Regions from separate parts of the Heyndrickxia vini genome, predicted to be linked through region 2. Evidence: riboswitches for the same ligand, from Rfam matches in the RefSeq annotation. Region 2 holds a riboswitch; each other region holds the start of a gene.
What was found. Region 2 has a riboswitch for S-adenosylmethionine ahead of I5776_RS15635 (cyclase family protein). Riboswitches for the same ligand answer to the same signal wherever they lie in the genome.
Positions count from the first base shown of each region.

Region 1 (3,285 bases), 1.1 Mb from region 2:
TCTTTGGTTGCTCCAAAGGAATTAATTATCTACTCAAGAAATAAAGTCGACATACCAACTAGCTTGTTGATAACAACAATTGCCAAGATGATTTTTAAGCTGCAATTTTTCTTGCTAATTAAAGTAGTAATATCCCCTAATCATTTGATATATAGGAAAATAAGAGACCAAATCCTATGCGATTTGGTCTACTAATTTAGCATACTATTTGGTATGTTTCTCCCGGTTACGATTTTGCCGGGTTTTCCATTAATGTATGAAAGCCTATTCTCCCCAAACTTCCTTTGCGATTTGAACAACATGGCGTAATTTATTCCATTGTTCTTCTTCTGTTAGGATGTTTCCTTCTTCAGTAGAAGCAAAACCACATTGTGGACTCAAGCAAAGTTGATTGATATTCACATATTGTGTTGCTTCTTCAATTCTTCTTTTAATTTCATCTGCATCTTCGAGTTCAGGAGTTTTAGAAGTGATTAGGCCCAATACGACATGTTGGTCTTTAATGAATCGCAACGGCGCAAAGTCTCCAGATCGCTCATTATCATATTCTAAGAAGAAGGCGTCTACATTAACACGGGAAAATAATTCTTTTGCAATTGGTCCATATCCACCTTGATATAGCCAAGAAGATTTGAAATTCCCGCGACAAATATGAATAGTAATTGCCATATTTTCCGGTTTGTTGGCTACAGCTTCAACAGTAATATCAGCAAATTTTTTCACTAGCTCATCTGGGTCAAATCCTTGAGCCTTTATTTTATCTCGGAAAACATCACTGAATAATGCTCCCCAGCTTGTATCATCTAATTGTAAATAGCGACAACCCGCTTCGTAAAAAGCTTGAATGGCATCTTGATAGACTTTAATAATATCTTTAGCCACTTCATCAAGTGAAGGATAAGTAGGATTACTTAAATAAGGTTCGCTTCCAACTACACCAGAATAGAAAATCATATTAGGACCCGGGATTGTAATTTTTGCGACGTGGTCACCAGCAATGCTTTTCAAATATGCGAAATCCTCCAAAAATGGATGATCCTTCGGGAAGTTTAATTTTGAATCAACTGTATATGCTTCTGCTTTTTTCATCGCACCATTAAATGCACCAGTTAGGTCTATTTCATAAACACGTATTCCTTCAATAGCTCTAATGAAATCCAAATGCCACCATCTTCTTCTGAATTCACCATCTGTTACGGCCCTCAGACCTACTTCTTTTTGCTTTTCAACAATTCTAGCAATCTCAATATCCTCAATCGAACGTAGTTCTTTCTTTGTTATGTCACCTTTCTGATATTGTGCTCTTGCATCTTTTAGTGCTTGTGGACGCAAGAAGCTCCCTACGTGGTCTGATCTAAATGGTGCTTTCGTAATTGTGTTAATCAATTTGGACAACCCCTCTAAAGTTAAATTAGTATGTTTACGTTAGCTTTTCAGGGCACAAAAAAACCCTTCTTAAAAAGAAGAGATTCGTATCATGGATAATGACTCTTCTTATCTTCAAGCATAACGCTACTGGAATTAGCACAGTACAAAAATGTCTGTTGCTGAGATATCCTAGGGCCAGTCCCTCCATCTCTCTAAATAAGAAAGTTACATATTCTATTATTAATTACCAATGTACCTGTATATTCATCGAGTGTCAATGGTTGAGATATTAAATGTTAGAATTTTTTGTAGGTTTGGGAAGCGCATTTTCCAATTTTAATTTATATGTATATAACGACTTTCTCCTTAATAGTGAATATTTTATTCTATAAATAATAGTGATATACTATAATTAGGTGAAAATTGATACGGAAAAGGTATGAATAGGTTATGCCTTGTCTTGCTATGTTTTTAGACGGGTACACCCACACTTTTTCTGCAAATATTAGGGTATAAAGGGACGGTAAAGATGAGTAACAGACAAACGACTACAGATGTTATCTTAATTGGTGCCGGAATTATGAGTGCAACTTTAGGGACACTCTTGAAGGAATTAGTACCGGACTGGAAAATTACAGTTTTTGAGAAGCTTGAAAGCCCAGGAGAGGAAAGTTCGAACGAATGGAATAATGCGGGAACGGGTCATTCCGCACTATGCGAGCTTAACTATACCGTTGAAAAGCCAGATGGAACCTTAGATATTAGTAAAGCGATAACGATTAACGAACAATTTCAGCTTTCAAGACAGTTTTGGTCTTATCTTGTAAACAGTAATTTGATAAGTAATCCTCAGGATTTTATCATGCCATTGCCGCATATGAGTTTAGTACAAGGGGAGAATAATGTTTCGTTTTTGAAAAAGCGTTTTAAAGCCCTTTCAAATAATCCGTTATTTCAAGGAATGGAATTTTCCGAAGACCCGAATAAACTAATGGAATGGATTCCACTTATTATGGAAAACCGTACATCGAAGGAACCAATTGCGGCTACGAAAATTGACTCTGGAACAGATGTAAACTTTGGTGCATTAACACGAATATTGTTTGATCACTTAAAGAGTAAAGATGTTGATATTAGATACAAGCATCAGGTAGAGGATATTAAACGTACAGAAGACGGTTTATGGGAATTAAAAGTGTGGAATATGGAAACTGGCAGTATCGAACGCCATACTTCAAAATTTGTCTTTATCGGCGGTGGGGGAGGAAGTCTGCCTTTACTGCAAAAAACAGGTATTCCCGAAAGTAAGCATATTGGCGGATTCCCTGTAAGCGGATTATTCTTGGTATGCAACAATCAGGAGATTGTCGAGCAACATCATGCAAAAGTATACGGAAAAGCCGCAGTTGGCGCACCTCCAATGTCTGTACCGCATCTTGATACAAGATATATCGACAATAAAAAAAAGTCATTGTTATTTGGACCATTTGCAGGATTCTCACCAAAATTTTTAAAAACGGGTTCAAATATGGATTTAATCCTATCGGTTAAACCAAATAATGTGTTCACTATGTTAGCGGCGGGTGCAAAAAATATACCATTAACAAAATACCTAGTCCAACAACTAATGTTATCGAAGGAACAGCGTATTGAGGAATTGCGGGAATTTGTTCCAAATGCGAAAAGTGAAGATTGGGATATCGTCGTAGCGGGTCAACGTGTACAAGTTATAAAAGATACTGAAGCGGGTGGCAAAGGCACACTTCAATTTGGTACGGAAGTTATTACTGGAGCTAACGGAACAATCGCTGCATTGTTAGGTGCTTCTCCAGGTGCTTCTACTGCCGTTCATGTCATGCTTGATATAATTAAAAAGTGCTTCCCAGAGCATCAAAAAGAGTGGGAACCGAAAATAAA
Region 1 covers NZ_CP065425.1:4,226,877-4,230,161, reverse strand. Annotated here, with positions in the region: gene I5776_RS20945 (5-methyltetrahydropteroyltriglutamate--homocysteine S-methyltransferase) at 265-1,386, opposite strand; SAM riboswitch class I at 1,492-1,591, opposite strand; gene mqo (malate dehydrogenase (quinone)) at 1,898-3,285, shown strand, end outside.
Region 1: another riboswitch for S-adenosylmethionine. It lies ahead of I5776_RS20945 (5-methyltetrahydropteroyltriglutamate--homocysteine S-methyltransferase); the one in region 2 lies ahead of I5776_RS15635 (cyclase family protein).

Region 2 (3,285 bases):
ACAAATTAAGATTAAATATTTTGATGAAAACTTAGTAAAAATCGATAAAATTGTCCAAGGTGACTGGTTAGATTTACGTGCAGCAAAAACCATCGAATTAAAAAAAGATGAATTCAAACTAATTCCACTTGGCGTTGCAATGGAGCTTCCGGAAGGATATGAAGCACATGTCGTACCCCGTTCAAGTACGTTCAAGAATTTTGGAATCATCCAAACGAATTCCATGGGAGTCATTGACGAATCGTATAAAGGCGACCAAGATCAATGGTTTTTCCCCGCGTACGCATTAAGAGATACCGTAATTGAAATGAACGACCGCATCTGTCAGTTCCGAATCATGAAAAAAATGCCGACGGTAGAGCTAGTTGAGGTTGTATCGCTTGGAAATGAAAACCGAGGCGGGCATGGCTCTACTGGAACGAAGTAATACATCTTCTTTTAATTTTGCTGATCAAGTACCTTTTGAACGGTCTATGAGGTACTTCTTCTTTTAAATAAGTTAATCAAGTACCTCCTAAACGCTTAATGAGGTACTTCTTCTTTTAATCCTGTTGATTAAGTACCTCCTAAACGCTTTATGAAGTACTTCTTCTTTTAATCCTGTTGATCAAGTACCTCCTAAACGCTTAATGAGGTACTTCTTCTTTTAATCCTGTTGATCAAGTACCTCCTAAACGCTTTATGAGGTACTTCTTCATTTAAATAAGTTAATCAAGTACCTCCTAAATGCTCTATGAAGTACTTTTTCTTTTAATCCTGTTACTCAAGTACCTCCTAAACGCTTTATGAGGTACTTCTTCTTTTAATCCTGTTGATCAAGTACCTCCTAAACGCTTTATGAGGTACTTCATCTTTTAAATAAGTTAATGAAGTACCTCATAAACGCTCTATGAAGTACTTTTTCTTTTAATCCTGTTACTCAAGTACCTCCTAAACGCTCTATGAAGTACTTCTTCTTTTAATCCTGTTACTCAAGTACCTCCTAAACGCTCTATGAGGTACTTTTTCTTTTAAATAAGTTAATCAAGTACCTCCTATACACTTTATGAAGTACTTCTTCTTTTAATTATGTTGATCAAGTTCCTCTTAAACAATATTCAAAAACTCTACGACAAAAAAACAGTCATAGAACCAGTAATCATACTTGTTCAAGGCTGCTTTTCCTTCGTTTTCAGCAGGCTTATTCTATTTAAATGTTAATCTTTCTAAGCATGCCATATCAAATACTTTATCCATTCATGTTGACAAATCCATTTCCAAATTGTATAGTAAATTCCATAACTTAATATTTCGAATTTTTCTTATCCAGAGAGGTGGAGGGACTGGCCCTTTGATGCCTCGGCAGCGGACTTTTTTAAGTACTGTGCCAATTCCAGTAGCGTAGGGCTAGAAGATAAGAGGAGCAGGTAATGTATTCGTTTATTCACCCCTCTTCTGTTTTCTAGAAGAGGGGTTTTTAGTATATTTAAAAATTATATATGAGGTGATTTAATGTCAACAGTAAAAACAGACAATGAGCTTTTGAAAGCATTTGAGGTGTTGCAAAAGAAAGAATGGGTCGATCTCACACATACGTTTGGACCCGCTTCTCCACATTTTTCAGCTTTTGACGATGCGGAATTCAAATCACTTTTCACCCACGATGATGGCTTTTTTGCGCAAAGTTTCCAGTTCCCAGGTCAATACGGAACACATATTGATGCCCCGATCCATTTCGTTCGCAACAAACGTTACCTTGAGGAGCTTGAGTTAAAAGAACTCGTTTTGCCCCTTATCGTGATTGATAAATCGCGGGAAGTAGCAGATGATCATGACTTTATCTTATCCGTTGAAGATATCTTAGCGTTTGAAGAGGAACATGGAAAAATTGAAGCAGGAACATTTGTGGCTTTACGCACTGACTGGGGCAAGCGTTGGCCTGATAAGGAGGCATTTGAAAATAAAGATGAGGAGGGAAATAGTCACACACCTGGATGGGGAATTGAAGCCTTAACATTTTTATTTGAAGAAAGAAAGATTAAAGCTGTCGGACACGAAACATTTGATACAGATGCTTCTGTTGATTATCGCAAAAATGGTTCCCTCGTTGGTGAATACTATGTGCTTGAGCAAGATACATTTCAAGTTGAATTGTTAACGAACCTAGATAAGCTGCCGGCCAAAGGAGCGGTTATTTTCAATATTAGTCCAAAGCCTGAGAAGGCAACTGGTTTTCCTGTCCGTTCTTTTGCTATTTTGCCATAATGCTAGATTAAAAAAATACTTAAAGGAGAGAGATTAAAATGACAAAAACATTAATTAAAGCTCCATTCAGAGCGGATCATGTAGGAAGTTTATTACGACCAGAGAGAATTCATCAGGCGAGGAAGGATTTCCAAGAAGGGAATATTACGGCCCTGGAACTACACGAAATTGAAACAGACGAGATTAAAAAGGTTGTTGATAAACAAATCGAAGTCGGACTGAAAGCTGTCACAGACGGTGAATTCCGTAGAAGATTTTGGCATACAGATTTTCTAGAGCATTTAAATGGTGTCGAGGGCTATATCCCAGAGCATGGCTTTAAATTTAAGGGGGAGGAAACTGAACGATATGATATTCGGGTAGTTGGAAAAATCTCCTTTAACCCCCATCACCCGCATGTAAAAGACTTTATTGAATTTAAAGAAATTGTTGGTGACCGTGCCATTGCAAAACAAACGATTCCGAGTCCCAATCAATTATTTAACGCTGGTATCCGTAACTTGGAAGTTTATCCAGACATTGAAGAATATGCAAATGACATAATTCAAGCCTACCGTGAGGCAATCAACGCCTTTTATGACGCCGGCTGCCGTTATCTTCAACTAGATGATGTCTACATTGCAGGTCTTAATGCACCGGAAATTCCATTTAATGATAGCGGTTATTCTCGTGAAGAATTAATCGAATTAGCCTTACGGGTTGCAAATAGCGTACTAGAAGATAAACCGGAAGATCTAATTGTAACGACACATCTTTGCCGTGGTAACTACCGATCGAAATGAGCTTTTGAAGGCAGTTATGCAAAAATCGCGCCAACTTTATTTGCAAAAGAAAAAGTGAACGGATTTTTCTTAGAATACGATGACGACCGTTCAGGGGATTTCCAACCCTTGGAATACATTCCAAATGGCGGCCCCCAAGTCGTGCTAGGAGTCTTCACATCGAAGCATGGTACATTAGAAGAGAAGGAGACGATTAAAGCACGCGTAAAAGAAGCAACAAAATACGTACCATTAGAGCAATTATGTATCAGCCCACAAT
Region 2 covers NZ_CP065425.1:3,118,197-3,121,481, reverse strand. Annotated here, with positions in the region: gene I5776_RS15640 (dUTP diphosphatase) at 1-427, shown strand, start outside; SAM riboswitch class I at 1,299-1,400, shown strand; gene I5776_RS15635 (cyclase family protein) at 1,492-2,244, shown strand; partial or broken gene I5776_RS15630 (5-methyltetrahydropteroyltriglutamate--homocysteine S-methyltransferase) at 2,283-3,285, shown strand, end outside.

Region 3 (3,285 bases), 280 kb from region 2:
TATGATGCACAAACGGAGATTCATGCGGCACAAACAAAATTGTATGATCCACAAACCGAAAATCCACTGTATGAAAAGGAGTCGATGATCCACAAATGAAATTGTATGATGCACAAACGGAGATTCATGCGTCACAAACAAAATTTTATGATGCACAAACGGAAAACCAGCAGTATAAAAAGGAGTCGATGATCCACAAATGAAATTGTATGATGCACAAACGGAGATTCATGCGTCACAAACAAAATTGTATGATCCACAAACGGAAAAGCAGCCTAAGGCCAACACAGTTAATCCGCTGCAACAAGATCATCACTTATATCTAAAATCAGTTTACTATTAGCAGTGATTAATTTCGGCTTACTTTTATTTACAAAATAGCCAAAATAAGAAAAACGGCCTCCTTCCATCACGGAAGAAGGCATACTTATTAAATCGTTCCCCAAATATCGCTAGCAATTTCAATTACATGTTTAATTTTATTCCACTGATCTTCTTCAGTTAATACATTTCCTTCTTCCGTGCTGGCAAATCCACATTGAGGGCTTAATGCTAGGTTTTCCAAAGGAATATATTGACTAGCTTCTTTTATTCTTTCTTTGATTCGATTAGAATCTTCCAGGTCAGAGAATTTTGAGGTGATTAATCCAAGTACAACGGTTTTGTCATCACGTGCGAAACTTTTTAATGGCTCAAAATCGCCTGAACGATTATCATCATATTCGAGGAAAAGTCCATCGACGTTTAAGTTTGCAAATATGGCATCGGAAATCGTATCATATCCGCCACTGGTAATAAAAGTAGATCGGAAGTTACCTCTGCAAATATGCATTGTAATCAACATGTCATTAGGTCTCAGTGAAATGGCATCATTTAAACAACGTACTCTCGTATCAATGATGTCTTGTACATCCATACCGTGTTTTTCAACAACTGCTTTGATTCGTTCTTCCGATACAAAATCAATCCACGAAGTATCATCTAATTGCAGATATCTGCAGCCGGCATCATAGAATGCTTGAATGGCTTTTTGATAGGCAACAACAGTATCTTGATAGAACTGCTCTCTGTTCCCGTTATAATATTCATCACCTTGAATTCTAGTGAACAACATATTCGGACTTGGTATGGAAAACTTGGCAACTTGGCTACCATCTCCGTATTTATCTACAGCTTCTTTTAAAAACTTAAAATGTTCGAGCATATAATGATCGTGGAATTCTACTTTATCGACTACTTTAATGGCATTATTTTTCGGCTGCGCTCCTTTGAAGTTATTAATATATTCCGCTTCAAACAGTTCAACACCATTTAAACCTGCTAAAAAATCTAAATGCCAATAAGAACGTCGAAACTCCCCATCAGTAATGGATTTAAGTCCAACCTCGATTTCCTTTTGCACAAGTTTCTCAATTTCTTTATCTTCAACAGCTTTTAATGCAGCTTTATCGATTTCTTCATTTGCAAAAGCTTTTCTTGCTTGTTTAATCGGCTCCGTTCTAAGAAAACTGCCTACATGATCAGCTTTAAATGGAACTTTCGTTAATGTCTTTGTCATAAAATAAATCCCCTCTCAATTTAAAATAAAAAACCCTCTTCACATAAATAAGAAGAGGGGGAGTTTCCATAACCGGGTCTCTTCTTATCTTCAAGCATTCGCTACTGGAATTGGCACAGTACTTCTAAAAGTCTGCTGCCGAGGCTTCAAAGGGCCAGTCCCTCCACCTCTCTAGATAAGAATATTCTAAACTATTTAACTACAAGCTAAATTACACCTGTTTTGCTGTTCTGTCAATAAAAATTATTTCTTGGTCTTTTATTTTCCAAAATATATTGAAATCCATATAAGAGAAATGCCTTGTAAAAGAAGTAAATGAAAAACTGAAAAACATTCAACCGAACCAATGTAAATAATTTAATTTTCGGGAAAAAACTTTTAGCCAAAACTGAAAAACTGAAATTGAAGAAGGCATTGAGTAAGATGAAATTTATGAATTTTCCATAAGTCCATTTTAAAGTCCATAAGGCTACCGCCATCATTGGACCGATTAAAAAAGGAAATTCATTAAGAAAAAAGGAATTCGGCTTATTATAGAAAACCCACCATTTACGTTTCTTTCCAATCGGGACATCTATTAAATGGATAAAAAAAACGAAGACGAAGGAGGGGAAAAATCTTTTTATACTTCGTAGATCCAAAAAAGATATTAATATCCAAGAAAACAATATCATTGAAACATTAAATAGTGATTTATTCCTTTTTGTCATCTTAAATACTTCCTTTTTCTTTTTATTGGCTTACTGTAAGCAAGTCGGTGATGGTACAAAATTTAGCGTTTCTTTTTTTGAAAAAAATATTCGTTAATGACTTTTATAAATAAACATCGTATTATAAGATATAATCTTAATTAACGATAAAAAGAGGGATTATATGAAAAAAGAGGTTGCACAGCTAAATCATTTATGGACAGATATTTACTATCAACTGCGTTATCAACATCAAGAAAAGATTACGCACCAAAGTGTTAGGATTATGCAAGTGATTCAAAAGGAAGAAAATGTAGGGATTAAAGAAATTGCCCAATCCATACAAGTTTCACATAACACCGCTTCAGAACATGTTAAACGCTTATTAGAAAAAAATTATGTCTGTAAAAGGCGAAGGTTGGAAGATGAACGAAAGGTTATTTTGGATTTGACTAGTCTGGGAAATGCTGTTTTGCATCGTCATTCGTCACTTGATGATGAAAAACTTAATCAGCTTTTATTCGAAAAAATGAGTAATGAAGAAAGGGAATTGATTTTAAAAGCATTTTCATTAATGAAGGAGAGAGCAATGGATGTTGAATTATCGTAAAGCAACTATTGAAGATATCAATCAATTAATCGATTTAAGAAAGAAGCAATTAATTGATGAAGGAATTGAACCTACTATAGATATTGATCCTGAATTATCAGCTTTCTTTAAAGAAAAACTTAAGACTGGATCCCTCATTCAATGGCTAGCGGAAGATAATGACGAAATAATTGCATGTGGTGCAATCATTTTTTATGACTTCCCACCGACTTATACCAATAAGAGTGGGAAAAAGGGCTATATTACTAACATGTTTACAAAGGAAAGTTATCGTGGACAAGGCATTGCAACGAGTTTGTTAAAGAAACTAGTGGACGAAGCAAAAGATAGAAGAGTTATAAAAATATGGCTTGGCGCTTCGAAGTTAGGTAGACCTGTTTATAAGAAGTTTGGCTTTAAAGAAACAGATGAATGGATGGAATTAAATA
Region 3 covers NZ_CP065425.1:3,394,208-3,397,492, reverse strand. Annotated here, with positions in the region: gene I5776_RS16995 (5-methyltetrahydropteroyltriglutamate--homocysteine S-methyltransferase) at 431-1,558, opposite strand; SAM riboswitch class I at 1,640-1,740, opposite strand; gene I5776_RS16990 (MarR family winged helix-turn-helix transcriptional regulator) at 2,432-2,857, shown strand; gene I5776_RS16985 (GNAT family N-acetyltransferase) at 2,844-3,285, shown strand, end outside.
Region 3: another riboswitch for S-adenosylmethionine. It lies ahead of I5776_RS16995 (5-methyltetrahydropteroyltriglutamate--homocysteine S-methyltransferase); the one in region 2 lies ahead of I5776_RS15635 (cyclase family protein).